Regions from separate parts of the Streptomyces sp. NPDC015242 genome, predicted to be linked through region 1. Evidence: riboswitches for the same ligand, from Rfam matches in the RefSeq annotation. Region 1 holds a riboswitch; each other region holds the start of a gene.
The links. Region 1 has a riboswitch for thiamine pyrophosphate ahead of ACF07N_RS05865 (thiamine ABC transporter substrate binding subunit). Riboswitches for the same ligand answer to the same signal wherever they lie in the genome.
Positions count from the first base shown of each region.

Region 2: it holds a riboswitch for thiamine pyrophosphate, as region 1 does, so the genes downstream of both, thiO (glycine oxidase ThiO) here and ACF07N_RS05865 (thiamine ABC transporter substrate binding subunit) in region 1, are expected to answer to the same signal.
Region 3: it holds a riboswitch for thiamine pyrophosphate, as region 1 does, so the genes downstream of both, thiC (phosphomethylpyrimidine synthase ThiC) here and ACF07N_RS05865 (thiamine ABC transporter substrate binding subunit) in region 1, are expected to answer to the same signal.

Region 1 covers NZ_JBIBUF010000002.1:93,294-98,491, forward strand. Annotated here, with positions in the region: gene ACF07N_RS05855 (ABC transporter ATP-binding protein) at 1-977, opposite strand, end outside; gene ACF07N_RS05860 (ABC transporter permease) at 978-2,642, opposite strand; gene ACF07N_RS05865 (thiamine ABC transporter substrate binding subunit) at 2,618-3,655, opposite strand; TPP riboswitch at 3,780-3,884, opposite strand; gene rlmN (23S rRNA (adenine(2503)-C(2))-methyltransferase RlmN) at 3,909-5,015, opposite strand; gene ACF07N_RS05875 (SRPBCC family protein) at 5,072-5,198, opposite strand, start outside.
Region 2 covers NZ_JBIBUF010000009.1:18,562-23,759, forward strand. Annotated here, with positions in the region: gene pknB (Stk1 family PASTA domain-containing Ser/Thr kinase) at 1-598, opposite strand, end outside; gene ACF07N_RS28155 (thiazole synthase) at 684-1,481, opposite strand; gene thiS (sulfur carrier protein ThiS) at 1,484-1,684, opposite strand; gene thiO (glycine oxidase ThiO) at 1,681-2,850, opposite strand; TPP riboswitch at 2,848-2,959, opposite strand; gene ACF07N_RS28170 (NAD(P)/FAD-dependent oxidoreductase) at 3,153-4,394, shown strand; gene ACF07N_RS28175 (Rv2175c family DNA-binding protein) at 4,472-4,837, shown strand; gene thiE (thiamine phosphate synthase) at 5,133-5,198, shown strand, end outside.
Region 3 covers NZ_JBIBUF010000004.1:192,477-197,674, reverse strand. Annotated here, with positions in the region: gene ACF07N_RS15515 (YibE/F family protein) at 1-355, opposite strand, end outside; TPP riboswitch at 1,137-1,326, shown strand; gene thiC (phosphomethylpyrimidine synthase ThiC) at 1,319-3,103, shown strand; gene ACF07N_RS15505 (DUF4240 domain-containing protein) at 3,283-3,852, opposite strand; partial or broken gene ACF07N_RS15500 (thiamine biosynthesis protein ThiC) at 3,923-4,039, shown strand; gene ACF07N_RS15495 (hypothetical protein) at 4,209-5,078, opposite strand.

The DNA.
Region 1 (5,198 bases):
ACCTCCTCCCCCACCTCGGGCGCCGCCCGCAGCGCGCACGCCGCCTCCAGGCGCGGGGCGCCGGCGGGCTGGAGGTGGACGGCGACATGCGTGCCCCGGAAGGTGCGCGCGGCCACCGTGCAGCGCAGTCCCGCGTCGGCGGGCACCAGCCGCACCCCGGCCGGCCGCACGAGCAGCGTTCGCGTGCCCTGCGGCGCGCCCTCGGGCACCGGCACCTTGCCCCACGGCGTGTCCGCCGCCGCCGCGCCGACCGTCGCCTCGACGACGTTCTCGAAGCCGAGGAAGCGGGCCACGAACGCGTCGGCGGGCCGCTGCCACACCTCCAGCGGCGTGCCGGACTGGGCGATCCGCCCGTCCCGCATGACCACGACCCGGTCGGCGAGCGCGAAGGCCTCGCCCTGGTCGTGCGTCACGGCGAGCACGGTGGTGCCCAGTCTCCCGAACAGTTCCTTCAGTTCGACGACCAGCCGCTCCCGCAGCGAGCGGTCGAGCTGGCCCAGCGGCTCGTCCAGCATCAGCAGCCGGGGACTGGGCGCCAGGGCCCGGGCCAGCGCCACCCGCTGCTGCTCCCCGCCGGACAGCGCGGCGACGGCCCGGCGCCCCGCACCCGGCAGCCCGACGAGCTCCAGCAACTCCCGGACGCGTTCGCCCTGTTCCCGCTTGGACGCCCCGTGCATGCGCAGGCCGAAGGCGACGTTCCCGCCCACGTCCCGCTGCGGGAAGAGCTGGTGGTCCTGGAACATCAGCCCCACGCCCCGCCGGTGCGCGGGCACGCCGGCCTGGTCACGCCCGTCGAGCAGGACCCGGCCGGAGTCCAGTGGCTGCAACCCGGCCACCACCCGCAGCAGCGTCGACTTGCCGCTGCCGCTCGGCCCGAGCACGCACACGATCTCGTGCTCGGCGACCTCGAGACCGACGGCGTCCAGCGCGGCCCGGCCACCGAAACGGACCGTCGCGCCCTCCAGGCTCAGCAGCATCTAGAACTCCCCCGTCCGGTCCGTGCGCAGCCGCTCCAGCACCAGCAGCGCCACCGCGCACACCACCATCAGAATCGTCGACAGGGCCATCGCCTGCCCGTAGTTGAGCTCCCCGGGCCGTCCCAGCAGCCGGGCCACCGCCACCGGCAGCGTCGGGTTGTCGGGCCGCGCGATGAACACCGTCGCCCCGAACTCCCCGAGCGACACCGCGAAGGCGAACCCGGCCGCGATCAGCAGCGCCCGCCGCACCAGCGGCAGGTCCACCTCCCGCCACACCCGCCAGGGCGAGGCCCCGAGCACCGCGGCCGCCTCCCGCAGCCGGGTGTCCACGGCCCGCAGCACGGGCAGCATGGTCCGCACCACGAACGGCACCCCGACCAGCGCCTGCGCGAGCGGCACCAGGATCCACGAGGAGCGCAGATCCAGCGGCGGCTCGTCGAGGGCGATCAGGAAGCCGAACCCGACGGTCACCGCCGACACCCCGAGCGGCAGCATCAGCAGCGCGTCGAAGCCGCGCACGAACCGCCCGGCGTCCCGCCGGGTCAGCGCGACGGCGGCCAGCCCGCCGATCACCACGGCGATGAGCGTGGCGGCGACCGCGTACGACAGGGAGTTGCCGATCGCCTCGATCGGCGGGACCAGGAACACTCCCCCGTCCTCCCGGGTCAGCGCCCGGTAGTAGCCGAGGCCGGGCGCGTCCAGGGACCGCTGCACCAGCACGGCGAGCGGCAGCAGGAGCAGGACGGCGACGGTGGCGAGGACCCCGCCCAGCAGCGCCCACTGCCCGGCGCCGCGCGGCCGGCGCGCGGTCACGGACGGGTCCACCAGCCGCAGCGCGGTCTCGCGCCGCCGTACGGTCCAGGCGTGCAGGGCGAGGATCGCGCCCACCGCGCCGAACTGGATCAGCGTCAGCACGGCCGCCGTGGACAGGTCGAAGATCTCGGAGGTCTGCCGGTAGATCTCCACCTCCAAGGTGGAGAAGGTGGGCCCGCCGAGGATCTGGACGACCCCGAAGGAGGTGAAGGTGAACAGGAAAACCATGAGCGCGGCGGCCGCCACGGCCGGGGCGAGGGCCGGCAGGGTGACCTGCCGCCAGGCTCGCGCACGGGACGCGCCGAGCATCCGCGCGGCCTCTTCCTGCCGCGGGTCCAGCTGCGCCCAGAGCCCGCCGACGGTCCGCACGACGACCGCGTAGTTGAAGAAGACGTGGGCGAGCAGGATCGCCCACACGGTGGTGTCCAGCCGTACGCCCCACAGCTCGTCGAGCAGCCCCCCGCGCCCGACCAGCGCCAGGAACGCCGTGCCGACGACGACCGTGGGCAGCACGAACGGCACGGTGACGACCGCCCGCAGCACCTGCTTGCCGGGGAACTCCAGGCGCGCGAAGACGTACGCGCCGGGGAGCGCGAGCAGCAGGGTGAGCGCGGTGGAGACGAGCGCCTGCCAGGTGGTGAACCACAGGACGTGCCGCACGTCGGACTGTGCGAGCACCTCCGCGATCCGCCCGGGGTGCCACACCCCGTCGGCCTTCAGACCGCGCGCGACGATCGCGGCGACGGGGTAGGCGAAGAAGACCGCGAAGAACGCGACGGGCACGGCCAGCAGACCGAGCCGCGCCGCCGCGCCCCGCGTGCGGCCGGTCACTTGAGGACGAGCGAGGTCCACGACTTGACCCACTGGTCACGGCGGTCGGCGATCTTCGCCGGGTCCATGGTCTCCGGGGCCTTCGCCTGCGGCCCGTACTTCCCGAACTCCGGCGGCACCTGGGCATCCTCCGTCACCGGGTAGACGAACATGTTGAGCGGCATGTCCTCCTGGAACCGCTTGCCGACCAGGAAGTCGAGCAGGGCCTTGCCGCCCTCGGCGTTGCGGGCGTTGCTCAGCAGACCGGCGTACTCGACCTGCCGGAAGCAGGTGCCCTCGGCCACCCCGGTCGGGGCGGTGCCAGGCCTGGGGTCGGCGAAGAGGACCTCGGCGGGCGGCGAGGAGGCGTACGACACGACGAGCGGCCGGTCGCCCTTGGCCTTCCTGCCGCCGGCGGAGCCGGAGAACTCCTCGTTGTAGGCCTGCTCCCAACCGTCGACGACCTTCACGCCGTTGGCCTTGAGCTTCAGCCAGTAGCCCTCCCAGCCGTCGTCCCCGTACCGTGCGACGGTGCCGAGCAGGAAGCCGAGGCCGGGCGAGGACGCGGAGGCGTTCTCGGTGACCAGCAGGTTCTTGTACGCGGGCTTGGCCAGGTCGTCGAAGCTGCGCGGCGGTTCCAGGTCGCGGTCGGCGAAGTACTTCTTGTCGTAGTTGACGCAGATGTCGCCGGTGTCGACGGGCGTGACACGGTGCCGCTCCGGATCGGCCCGGTACTCGGCCTTGATCCGCTCCGAGCCCTTCGCCCGGTACGGCTGGAACAGGCCGTTGTCGAGGGCGCGGGACAGCAGGGTGTTGTCGACGCCGAAGAAGACGTCGCCCTGCGGGTTGTCCTTGGTCAGGATGGCCTTGTTCACGGCCTGCCCGGCGTCGCCGTCCTCGAGGACGCGGACCTTGTAGCCGGACTGCTTCTCGAACGCCGCGATCACGTCCTTGGACGCGGCCCACGAGTCGTGGCTGACGAGCGTCACGGTCTTGGAGTCGCCGGAGGCCTCGTCGCCGCCGGACGAGCCGCACGCGGCGAGCGTGCCGGCCATGCCGAGTCCGACGACCGTCGCCGTCAGCCGCTTGATGGTGTGGATCACTGGATTCCTCCTGGAGTGACCAGGAGAAGACGCGGCCCCGCCCGGGACGTCCGAGGTCCCGGGCAGGGCGCAACAGCTCGAGTGATGACCGATCTCCCTACCCAGAATGACCTGGGCCAGGTTCGGAGGGTCTGCGGCCGTGCCGCACTCTCAGCGCTGTGGCGCTCCCCTGTCGGAATATGAAGGTGTGGGTACGGCGATCAGACTACCGTTCGGTGGCCGCGAGCTGACCACACGCCCCGTCGATCTCCTGACCACGGGTGTCCCGGATCGTCACCGGCACACCGTGCGCGGCGATGGCCTCCACGAACGCCTTCTCGTCCTCCGGCCGCGAGGCCGTCCACTTCGACCCCGGCGTCGGGTTGAGCGGGATGAGGTTGACGTGCACGGGACGGCCCTTGAGCATCCGGCCGAGCCGGTCGCCGCGCCAGGCCTGGTCGTTGATGTCCCGGATGAGGGCGTACTCGATGGACAGCCGGCGCCCGGACTTGGCGCTGTACTCGAAGCCGGCGTCCAGCACCTCGCGCACCTTCCAGCGCGTGTTCACCGGCACGAGGGTGTCGCGCAGCTCGTCGTCCGGGGCGTGCAGCGAGATGGCGAGGCGGCACTTGAAGCCCTCGTCGGCGAACCGGTGGATGGCCGGGACGAGCCCGACCGTCGAGACGGTGATGCCGCGCTGCGAGAGCCCCAGCCCGTCGGGCTCGGGGTCGGTGAGCCGCCGGATGGACCCGATGACCCGGTTGTAGTTGGCGAGCGGCTCGCCCATGCCCATGAAGACGATGTTGCTGAGCCGCGCGGGACCGCCGGGCACCTCGCCGTCCCTGAGGGCGCGCATCCCGTCCACGATCTGGTGCACGATCTCGGCGGTGGACAGGTTCCGGTCGAGACCCGCCTGCCCCGTCGCGCAGAACGGGCAGTTCATCCCGCATCCGGCCTGCGAGCTGATGCACATGGTCACCCGGTCCGGGTAGCGCATCAGCACGGACTCGACGAGCGTCCCGTCGAACAGCCGCCACAGGGTCTTGCGCGTGGTGCCCTGGTCGGTCGACAGGTGCCGCACGACGGTCATCAGCTCGGGCAGCAGCGCTTCCCGCAGCCGCTCGCGGGACCCGGCCGGGATGTCGGTCCACTGCTCCGGATCGTGCGCGTACCGCGCGAAGTAGTGCTGCGAGAGCTGCTTGGCGCGAAACGGCTTCTCCCCGGCAGCAGCGACGGCCTCCTTGCGCTCGGCAGGAGTGAGATCGGCGAGATGCCGCGGCGGCTTCTTGGCTCCGCGCGGGGCTACGAAAGTGAGTTCTCCGGGCTTAGGCATGGCTGTACCAGTGTCGCAGATCAAATCGGGTGACCCGCGGCATCGGGCGCCCCGGCCTATCCGCCCGCGTGCTCCAGCCGCTCCTTCAGCAGCCGCTCATTGCGCGGCAGCTCCTTGCGGACCTGGGGACGGACGACGAGCGGGACCAGGGCCTTTCCGACGCCGTGGCCCTCGAAGTCGACG
Region 2 (5,198 bases), on a different contig from region 1:
AGACGTCGACGCGCGGATCGGCCGTGCCGTTCTCTATCTGCTCGGGCGCGAGGTAGGAGACCGTGCCGAGCACCGTGCCGGTGGTGTTGGTCACGGTGTCCACCGCGCGGACCAGGCCGAAGTCGGCGACCTTGACCCGGCCGTCGTCGCCGATCAGGACGTTCTCGGGCTTCATGTCGCGGTGCACGAACCCGGCGCGGTGCGCGGCGCCCAGGGCGGCCAGCACCGGCTCCACGATGTCCAGGGCGGCCCGCGGCTGGAGCGCCCCGCGCTCGCGCAGCACGTCCCGCAGGGTGCAGCCCGCGACGTACTCCATGGCCAGGTAGACGTACGAACCGTCGGTGCCCTGGTCGAACACCTGCACGACGTTCGGGTGAGCCAGCCGGGCGACCGACTTCGCCTCGCGGATGAACCGCTCGACGAACGAGACGTCGACCGCGAGGGAGGGGTGCATCACCTTGAGCGCGAGAACCCGGTCGAGGCGGGTGTCCACGGCCCGGTAGACCGTGGCCATCCCGCCGACCGCGATCCGCGCGTCGACGCGGTACCGGCCGTCGAGCACCTGCCCGACCAAGGGGTCCTGAAGGGTCGTGTCCACGCAGGGGAGTCTACGAGCCACGACCGACAGCCCCGCCCGCCCGGCGGATTCGGGGCGGGACTGCAGCCGTCCTGTGACGTGTCCCCTATCCGAAGGCGGGACGCTCCGGATCCAGCGCGGCCATGCCCTCCGCCGGCGACGACGCCTCCGCGAAATGCCGCCGCGGGATCCGGCCCGCGCGGTGGGCCAGCCGCCCCGCCTCCACGGCATGCCGCATGGCGTCGGCCATCAGCACCGGCTCCTGCGCCCGCGTCACCGCCGAGGCGAGCATCACACCCGCGCACCCCAGCTCCATCGCCAGGGCCGCGTCCGAGGCCGTCCCCGCCCCCGCGTCCAGGATCACCGGCACGCGCGCCTGCTCGACGATCAGCCGGAAGTTGTGCGGGTTGCGGATGCCGAGCCCGGAGCCGATGGGCGAGCCGAGCGGCATGACCGCCGCGCAGCCCACGTCCTCCAGCCTGCGGGCCAGCACGGGGTCGTCGTTGGTGTACGGCAGCACCGTGAAGCCGTCGTCGACCAGCGTCTCGGCCGCCTCCAGCAGCTCGATCGGGTCCGGCAGCAGCGTGCGCTCGTCGGCGATGACCTCCAGCTTGATCAGGTCGGTGCCGAGGGCCTCGCGCGCGAGGCGGGCCGTGAGGACGGCCTCGCCGGCGGTGAAGCAGCCCGCGGTGTTGGGCAGCACCCGGATGCCGAGCCGGTCGAGGACGGACAGCACCGAGCCGTGCACCGAGGGGTTCACGCGGCGCATCGCGACCGTCGTCAGCTCCGTCCCGGACGCCACCAGCGACCGCTCCAGGACGTCGAGGCTGGGCGCTCCGCCCGTGCCCATGATCAGACGGGAGGTGAGGGACAGGTCCCCGAGGACGAACGGGTCGTCGGCCATGGTCAGCCTCCTTGGACGGCGGTCAGGACTTCCACGCGGTCTCCCTCGGCGAGGGGCGTGGACGGCCACTGGGCGCGCGGGACGACGGTCTCGTTGAGGGCGGCGGCCACTCCCGAGGGCGATGCGGTGAGCGACTTCACGACGGTGTCGAGAGCCGTGCCGGGCCGGACGTCCCGGGGCTCGCCGTTGACGGAGATGTTCATGCGGGCTGCTCCGTGAGTGCGGTGGCGGTACTGAAGCGCCGGGGGGTGAAGGGGCGGGCCTCCTCGGGGAGTTCACCCGTGGTCAGGGCGTGCGCCAGGGCGTCGCCGGTCACCGGAGTGAGCAGGACGCCGTTGCGGTGGTGCCCGGTGGCCAGCAGCAGGCCGTCCAGGCCGGCCGGGCCGAGCAGGGGCGCGTTGTCGGGGGAGCCGGGGCGCAGCCCGGCGCGGGTCTCGGTGAGCGGCAGCTCGGTGATGCCCGGGACCAGCTCGTGGGCGTCGCGCAGCAGTTCGTAGACGCCGCCCGCGGTGACGGTGGTGTCCCAGCCCAGTTCCTCGCTGGTCGCCCCGACGACCAGCTCGCCGCTCTCGCGCGGCACCAGGTAGACATGGCTGCCGCGCACCACCGCGCGCACGGTCCGGCTGAGGAACGGCCCGTGCCGCCGCGGCATGGTCAGCCGCAGGACCTGCCCCTTCACGGGCCGTACGGGCGGCAGGACCTCCTGCGGGATCCCGGCCAGGCGTCCGCTCAGACTGCCCCCGGCCAGCACCACCTGCCCGGCGCCCAGCCCGGTCCCGTCGGCCGTGACGGCGCCCGTGGCCCGCTCACCGGTCACGGTGAGCCGCTCGGCCCACACCCGGTGGAAGACCACACCGGCCTGTTCACAGGCGGCGACCAGCGCCCCGGCCAGCCGCCGGGGGTCGATCTGGTGATCGCCGTCCACGCGCAGGCCCCCGCGCACGCCCGGCGCGAGCATCGGCTCCAGACGCCGGCACTCACGCCCCGACAGCCACTGGGAGTCCAGCCCCGACTGCTCCTGCAGGGCGTGCAGCTCGCGCAGATGGGCCCGGTCGTCGGCGTCCAGGGCGACGGCGAGGGTGCCGCAGCGGCGGTAGCCGAGGTCGTGGCCGGTCAGCTCGGTGAGCTCGGCCGCGAAGTCCGGGTAGCGCCGGGCGGAGGCCAGGTTCAGGCCGAGCAGGGTCTGCTCGCCGTAGTGCAGCTCCGTGACGGCGGCCAGCATGCCGGCCGCCACCTGCGCGGCCCCGCCGCCCGGCTCGGGGTCCACCACCGCCGTGGCGAGACCGCGCTGCGCGGCACGCCAGGCCGTGACCAGCCCGATGATCCCGCCCCCGATGACGAGGACGTCTGAGGTTCGCGTGCGCGACATGGGCGTCCAGCCCCTCCCTTCGCCGGCATGACCCGGATCAGGTTCGTACGGTCGGAGGCCGCCAGCCTCCCTCTCAGCCCGGTGCGTCCGGGCTCCCGCGAGTGCTCTGCGCGGACCACCCTAGCCGGACGCCGCGGGGGGCGGTAAGGGAGCCTCCGTGCGCAACCGGCCGCGGCGGCGTCGTACACGGCCCGTTTCCGGGTATGCGCAAGGACGGACCCGGGCGGCGGGACGGGCGCTGTGGAGCAGGTCACGGCGCAGGGGCACTGACTGACGGAATGTCAGTTGACTATGGTGATCAGGTGAGCGAGCAGACGCAGGAACCAGGGTCGTCCGGGCCGGCGCGCGTGGTCGTGGCGGGCGCGGGGATGGCCGGTGTGCAGACCGCGGTCGCGCTGCGCGAGCGGGGCTTTCCCGGCACGGTGCTGCTGATCGGCGCCGAGCCCCACCAGCCCTACGACCGGCCGCCGCTGTCCAAGGCCGTCCTGCTCGGCAAGTCCGAGGGCTCCGCCTTCGACGTCGACTTCGAGGCCCTCGGTATCGAACTGCGGCTCGGCTGCGAGGTGATGGGCGTGCGCCCCGCCGAGCACGAACTGGACACCGAGGACGGGCCCGTGCCCTACGACGTCCTGGTCCTGGCCACCGGCGCCGAACCGGTCCGGCTGCCCGGCACGGAGGGCGTGCCCGGCGTGCACCTGCTGCGCACCCTGGACGACGCCGAGCGGCTGCGGCCGGTGCTCGCCCGCCAGCACGACATCGTGGTCGTCGGCGCGGGCTGGATCGGCGCGGAGTTCGCCACCGCCGCGCGTGAGGCGGGCTGCGCGGTCACGGTCGTGGAGGCCGCGGAACGGCCGCTGGCCGGAGCGCTGCCCGCCGAGGTCGCCGCCCCGATGACCGGCTGGTACGCCGACGCGGGCGTGGAACTGCGCACACACGCGCGCGTGGAGCGCGTCGAGCCCGGAGCGGTGGTGCTCCGGGACGGTACGCGGCTGCCCGCGGGCGCGGTCGTGGTCGGCATCGGCGCGCGCCCGGCGACGTCCTGGCTGGCCGGTTCCGGGATCCGGCTCGGCGACCACGGCGAGGTCCTGGCCGACGAGCACCTGCGCACCTCCCGGCCGGACGTGTACGCCGTCGGCGACTGCGCCTCCTTCCCCTCGGGGCGGTACGGCGAGCGCCTGCTGGTGCACCACTGGGACAACGCGCTCCAGGGACCCCGCACGGTCGCCGCGAACATCGTCGGCCGCGCCACGGGTGAGACATCGGCCGTCTACGATCCCGTCCCGTACTTCTGGTCCGAGCAGTTCGGGCGGTTCGTGCAGTACGCCGGTCACCACGCGGACGCCGACACCACCCTGTGGCGCGGCGACCCGTCCGGCCCGGCCTGGACGGTGTGCTGGCTGCGCGGCGGGCGGATGGTCGCGCTGCTGGCGGTGGGCCGGCCCCGGGATCTGGCGCAGGGCCGCCGGCTGATCGAGTCGGGCGCGCCGATGAACCCGGTGCTGCTGGCGGACCCGGCACGGCCGATGAAGGCGGCCGTGGCGTAGGGCCCGCGAGCCGGTGCGGCCGCCCGGGTGGACCGGGCCGACTTCCGACTGTCGGTGGCGGATGGCAGGCTGGTTCCGTGACCGAGATTGACGCAAAGATCGATGCTCTCGTCCCAGCCTGGCTCACCCTCCCCGACATCGCCGAACAGTTCGGCGTCGAGGTGACGCGCGTGCGGCAGCTGGTCAAGGAGGGCCAGCTCATCGCCGTGCGCCGCGGTGAGAACCGCGCGCTGCACGTCCCCGCGGACTTCATCGACGGGGACAAGGTCGTCAAGGGCCTGTCCGGGACCCTGACGCTCCTGCGGGACGACGGCTTCACGGTCGAAGAGATGCTGGAGTGGCTGTTCACCCCCGACCCCTCCCTGCCCGGCACCCCGGCGCAGGCCCTCCGCGAGAATCGCGGCACGGAGGTGAAGCGCCGCGCCCAGGCGCTCGCGGTCTGACCCGACCCCGACCGAACAACCGTCCGGCACCGCGTGAGCGGGGCCGGACCCGAACAACGCCCGCGTGGGGCCGTGGCCCGTGGGGTCACGGCCAGGGGCGGGCTCGCGCCCGTGCGGGGCCGCCCGTGCGGGGCCGCGCGGGCACGGCCGTCCGGCCGCCGCCGGCCGAGGGGGGCGTAGGGTGCCCGAGGCGTCGTGGCGGACCGGACCTTCCCGCACCGCACACGCACGCACCCGTACGGCACCGACGTACCGCGGGCGCACCCGCGGCACCGACCTCCAGGGGGACGCACCCATGCCCGGCACCGCCGCCACCACCGCCCGCGACCGGCTCGCCGACGCCCGGCTGTACCTGTGCACC
Region 3 (5,198 bases), on a different contig from region 1:
GGTCCCTGGGCGCGGACGGCTCGTAGGCGACCACGACCTCCTGGCCCTCGTGCAACTGGCGGGACTGGTCGGGCTGGACGATCTCGGTGAACGTGCGGCCCTTGTCCTTGCCGCTGTCGACCCGGATCGTCGCCCGCTTACAGGTGCCGTTCTCCTGCTGCACCGCGGAGGAGCCTTCGGCGGTGGACGTGTCACCGGTCGGCGGGACGCCCGAGGCGCCCGCCTCCTTGCAGCTGACCTCCACGACCTCGGTGACCGTCGCCTGCTGGGTCTGCCGGTCGAAACCGACGCCGGTGCGCTCGTGCGCCGGGGCGCCGCCCGGCCACAGCACGGCCAGACCGACCAGTACCGCCACGCCGAACGGGATCAGGACCGCCGCGATGACCTTGCGCAGATGCGCCGAGACGGGCGTGGCCGGACCGTGACTGTGTGAGTGGCCGTGTCCACCGCCGGGAGCGGACCCGTGGCCGTGCCCGTGGCCGTCCCCTCCACCGGAGTCGTTCCCGGCACCTCCTCCGGGGCCCTGACCGCCCCCTCCGGAGCCGGGGCCGTGACCGCTGGGGCCCTGACCGCCGCCTCCGGGTCCGGCGCCCTGGCCGGGGGAGCCGGAACCGTATCCGCCTCCGGGGCCGTACTCGCCACGGGAGCCGTACTCGCCTCCGGGGCCGTACTCGCCTGCCGCCCGGTGTCCGCCCTCGGAGCCGTATCCGCCACCGCGGGAGGCGGGGTTCCGGCGACCGTCCTCACCCGGTGCGTAGCCGCCGCTTGCACCCGGTCCGTATCCCTCACGGAACCCGTCACCCGGACGCGGGGCGTAGCCGCCGCCCGTACCGGCTCCGTAGCCGGCCGAAGGGCCGGGCGCCTGCTGAGGGCCGGGCTCGCCACCGCCCGCACCCGCGCGCGCACTCGCACCGGGTCCGTACCCACGGTCCTGCCCCCGGGCAGGACCGTTCCCGGCTCCGGCGGTGGTCTCTCTGCCGCCACCAGGGCCGTCGCCGTGTCCGGCGCCGGATCCGCGGGGCGGTTCGGGCGGGGGGTACGGGGGGCGCTGTGTCGTGGTCACCGCCCGATCATCGCAAGAACGACGGGGGCCCTCTGTTCACCGCGCCAAGATTGCCGCTAGCGTGGAGGCACCTTTTTGTACACGCGGGAGCTCGGAGCACCGGGCTGAGAGGGCGCTGACCTCCGTCCCAGCGATGTTTCACATGAAACATCACCGATGTCGAGTGATGTTTCACACGGAACGTCGGCAGACGGAAGCCGCTGCGTCGACCGCCGAACCTGTTACCGGGTAATGCCGGCGTAGGGAGTAGGTCTCATGACCAACAAGGACGCACGCACGCCTGCCTCCGTTCAGGACGGACAGTCCGAGGAGGCCGGGAAGTCCATCGGCTGGCACAAGGCGTACGTCGAGGGCACCCGCCCCGACCTGCGCGTGCCGGTCCGTCAGGTGCATCTCACCAACGGGCAGTCCGTCACGCTGTACGACACATCAGGCCCGTACACCGATCCGCTCGTCGAGACCGACGTCCGCAGGGGCCTGCCGCCGCTGCGCGAGAACTGGATCATCGCCCGCGGCGACACCGAGGAGTACGCGGGCCGCCCCGTCCGCCCCGAGGACGACGGCATCAAGCACACCTCGCCCCGCGGGGGTCTGCGCAACCTCGACGCCGTCTTCCCCGGACGGCCGCGCCAGCCGCGCCGCAGCCGGGACGGCAAGGCCGTCACCCAGCTCGCGTACGCCCGGCGCGGCGAGATCACGCCCGAGATGGAGTACGTGGCCATCCGGGAGAACGTGGCGCCCGAAGTCGTGCGCGACGAGATCGCGGCGGGCCGGGCGGTGCTCCCGGCCAACGTCAACCACCCCGAGATCGAGCCGATGATCATCGGCAAGCGGTTCCTGGTGAAGGTCAACGCCAACATCGGCAACTCGGCCGTGACGTCCTCCATCGAGGAGGAGGTCGAGAAGATGACCTGGGCGACCCGCTGGGGCGCCGACACGGTCATGGACCTGTCCACCGGCCGCAACATCCACACCACGCGCGAGTGGGTGCTGCGCAACTCCCCCGTCCCCATCGGGACCGTGCCGCTCTACCAGGCCCTGGAGAAGGTCGACGGCCGGGCCGAGGAACTGACCTGGGAGATCTACAAGGACACGGTCATCGAACAGGCCGAGCAGGGCGTGGACTACATGACGGTCCACGCAGGCGTGCGCCTGGCGTACGTACCGCTGACGGCGAACCGCAAGACCGGCATCGTCTCCCGCGGCGGCTCGATCATGGCCGCGTGGTGCCTCGCCCACCACAAGGAGTCGTTCCTCTACGAGAACTTCGAGGAGCTCTGCGAGATCCTCGCCGCGTACGACGTCACGTACTCCTTGGGCGACGGCCTGCGCCCCGGCTCGATCGCGGACGCCAACGACGAGGCTCAGTTCGCGGAGTTGAGGACGCTCGGGGAACTCAACCGGATAGCGAAGCGTTTCGGCGTACAGACCATGATCGAGGGCCCGGGCCATGTCCCGATGCACAAGATCAAGGAGAACATCGACCTTCAGCAGGAGATCTGCGATGAAGCTCCGTTCTATACGCTCGGCCCGCTGACCACGGACGTCGCCCCGGCGTACGACCACATCACGTCCGGCATCGGTGCCGCGATGATCGCCTGGTGGGGCACGGCGATGCTGTGCTACGTCACGCCCAAGGAGCACCTGGGCCTGCCGAACCGCGACGACGTCAAGACCGGCGTCATCACCTACAAGATCGCCGCGCACGCGGCCGACCTGGCCAAGGGACACCCGGGCGCGCAGGAGTGGGACGACGCGCTGTCCGACGCCCGCTTCGAGTTCCGGTGGGAGGACCAGTTCAACCTGGCCCTCGACCCGGACACGGCGCGGGAGTTCCACGACGAGACCCTGCCGGCGGAGCCCGCCAAGACGGCCCACTTCTGCTCGATGTGCGGCCCGAAGTTCTGCAGCATGAAGATCTCCCAGGACATCCGCCGCGAGCACGGCGGCAGCCGGGCCGAGATCGAGGAGGGCATGGCGCAGAAGTCGAAGGAGTTCGCGGCGAGCGGGAACCGGGTTTATCTGCCGCTGGCTGATTAGTCGGAGCCGGGTGGGACGGCCCGCGGCTCGTGCAGTCGTGGGCCGTTCTGTCCGCTGGAAGGCACTGACCTGCCTACGTGCTTTCGCAGAGCTCCTGTCGACGGGGCCGGACGACGACGTCGGTCCGATGGTCGTGGATCGCGGCGATTCCTATGCCGATTTCTGGATTTCGGCGCCATCTAGTCGCCGGTTCCCAGATAGAGCCTCGCCAGATGGGGCAGCCGCTGATGCATTTCACGCGCGTCGTCGAAGTCGAAGTCTCCCCCCATGTCTTCTGCATCGGTGTCCTGATGAGCAACTGGCTGGTACCTGGCCCAAGCCTCGTAGAAGGCATCCGGGTTTCCCGTAAGGCGTTCGAATGCGCCGACGGCGGCGTAGTTCACTTCCTCGTAGAACAGTGCCTCGTCGCGGTGGGCGCTCGCGGCTGCGATGACAGTGGGGTGCTCGGCGAGGTTGTCCGGATCGAGAGCCGTACGCTCGTACCAGCCTTGGCCCAGCGCGATCACTCCTGCTCGGAAGTCCATGAAGCTGTCGTCGGAGCAGCCGCCGCCGATGAGGTACGCCGCCGCCCAGACGTCCCAGCGGTACAGAGCGTCGTGTACCTCATCGAACCGTTCGGCGTACTCCAGGACCTCCTGCGGAGGGTTACCGGCGAGCAGTTCCACCAGGGCCTCATGGAAGGGCACGTCAGAGCTGGCGGCCGACGAACGCGCGGACTCGATGATGTTCCAGAACCGGTCAGTCTTCATGGTGGTGCACTGTGCCAGCCGCGTACGACAACCGGGCGGCGCGATTCCGGTCTGGACTTGTCCAGCATGAAGAGACATCCGCCGCGAGCACGGCGGCAGCCGGGCCGAGATCGAGGAGGGCATGGCGCAGAAGTCGAAGGAGTTCGCGGCGAGCGGGAACCGCGTGTACCTGCCGATCGCGGACTGACCGGCCGACGGCCGCCGACCGGGTCTCGACTGCGCCAGGGTTGGGACTCGGCTGCACGGCGCCGGCCTGCCCGGGTGCTCGGCTTGCGCTCCCTGAGCTCGCCCTGCAGGGGGAGCGCAAGCCGGCGGCTGCTGGGCCGCAGCACCCCCGGCCGGACAGCACCGATCGGCTACTCCGGCTGGTGTTCCGGCCCTCCGAAGTCCGGGCTCGTGTAGTCCGGGCTGCTGAAGCTCGGCCGCGAGCCGCGGCCGCCGTCGTCCGGACTGGTGAAACCCGGGCGGTCGTAGCCGAGGTGCGGCATGCGGCTGACCGGGGCGGGCGTCGACGTGGGGTGCAGCGCGGCGGCCGCGCCCGGGTCGGCGAGCGCCTCCCGCAGGAAGGGCAGGATGCCGCGCTCCAGCAGGGCCGCCCGCCAGGCCTCTCTGGCCCGCTCCACCTCCCTGCGCAGTTCGCCGTAGGGACCGGCGTCGGCCGTCGGCTTGTTGCGCAGCGCGGTGAGCAGCAGCCCCACCGCGGCGACCAGGATCGCCACCGCGGTCACGGCGCCGAAGACCCAGCCCGTGGTGAGCATGGTCCGGGCGAACCCCTGCTGCGGATCGAGCATCTGCAGGAGGTAGCCGACGAGCAGGAAGATCGCCGCTGCGGTTCCGGCCAGGACGGGCGCGAGGACGGCGACGACGGCGACGGCGCCCGCACCGGCGGTCTCGGCGGCGACCTCCCCCACGGTGGCGGCGAGGCCGGATCCGCCCGTGCCGGGTTCGCCGGAACCGGACTCCCGCACGGACGGTGAGCTCGCCGGGGCCGGCCGGCGGAGTTCGTCGCGGACCTTGACGTAGTGCGCGTACTCGGCCGACGCGGCGGCCGTGATGAGCGCGGTGGCGTTCAGCGCCATGGTGCGCAGTTGTTCGGAGTTGAGCCGCTGTCCGACGGCGGCCAGGTCCGGGTGGTGTGGTGCGGAGCGCAGCGCCTCATCGAGGATCCGCTCGTATTCCTGGCGGTCCTCGCTCAGCAGGTGCTGCGGAACGCTGTTCATGTGCATCCCCCGATGCTCCGTAGGGCTTGTGGCTCGGCATGCTGACGAGCCGTCGGGCAGAAACGGAGGGGAGCCTGCTACGGATAAGCCGATGGTAGAGCGGTGACGGTGGGCGGTGACAGGGGG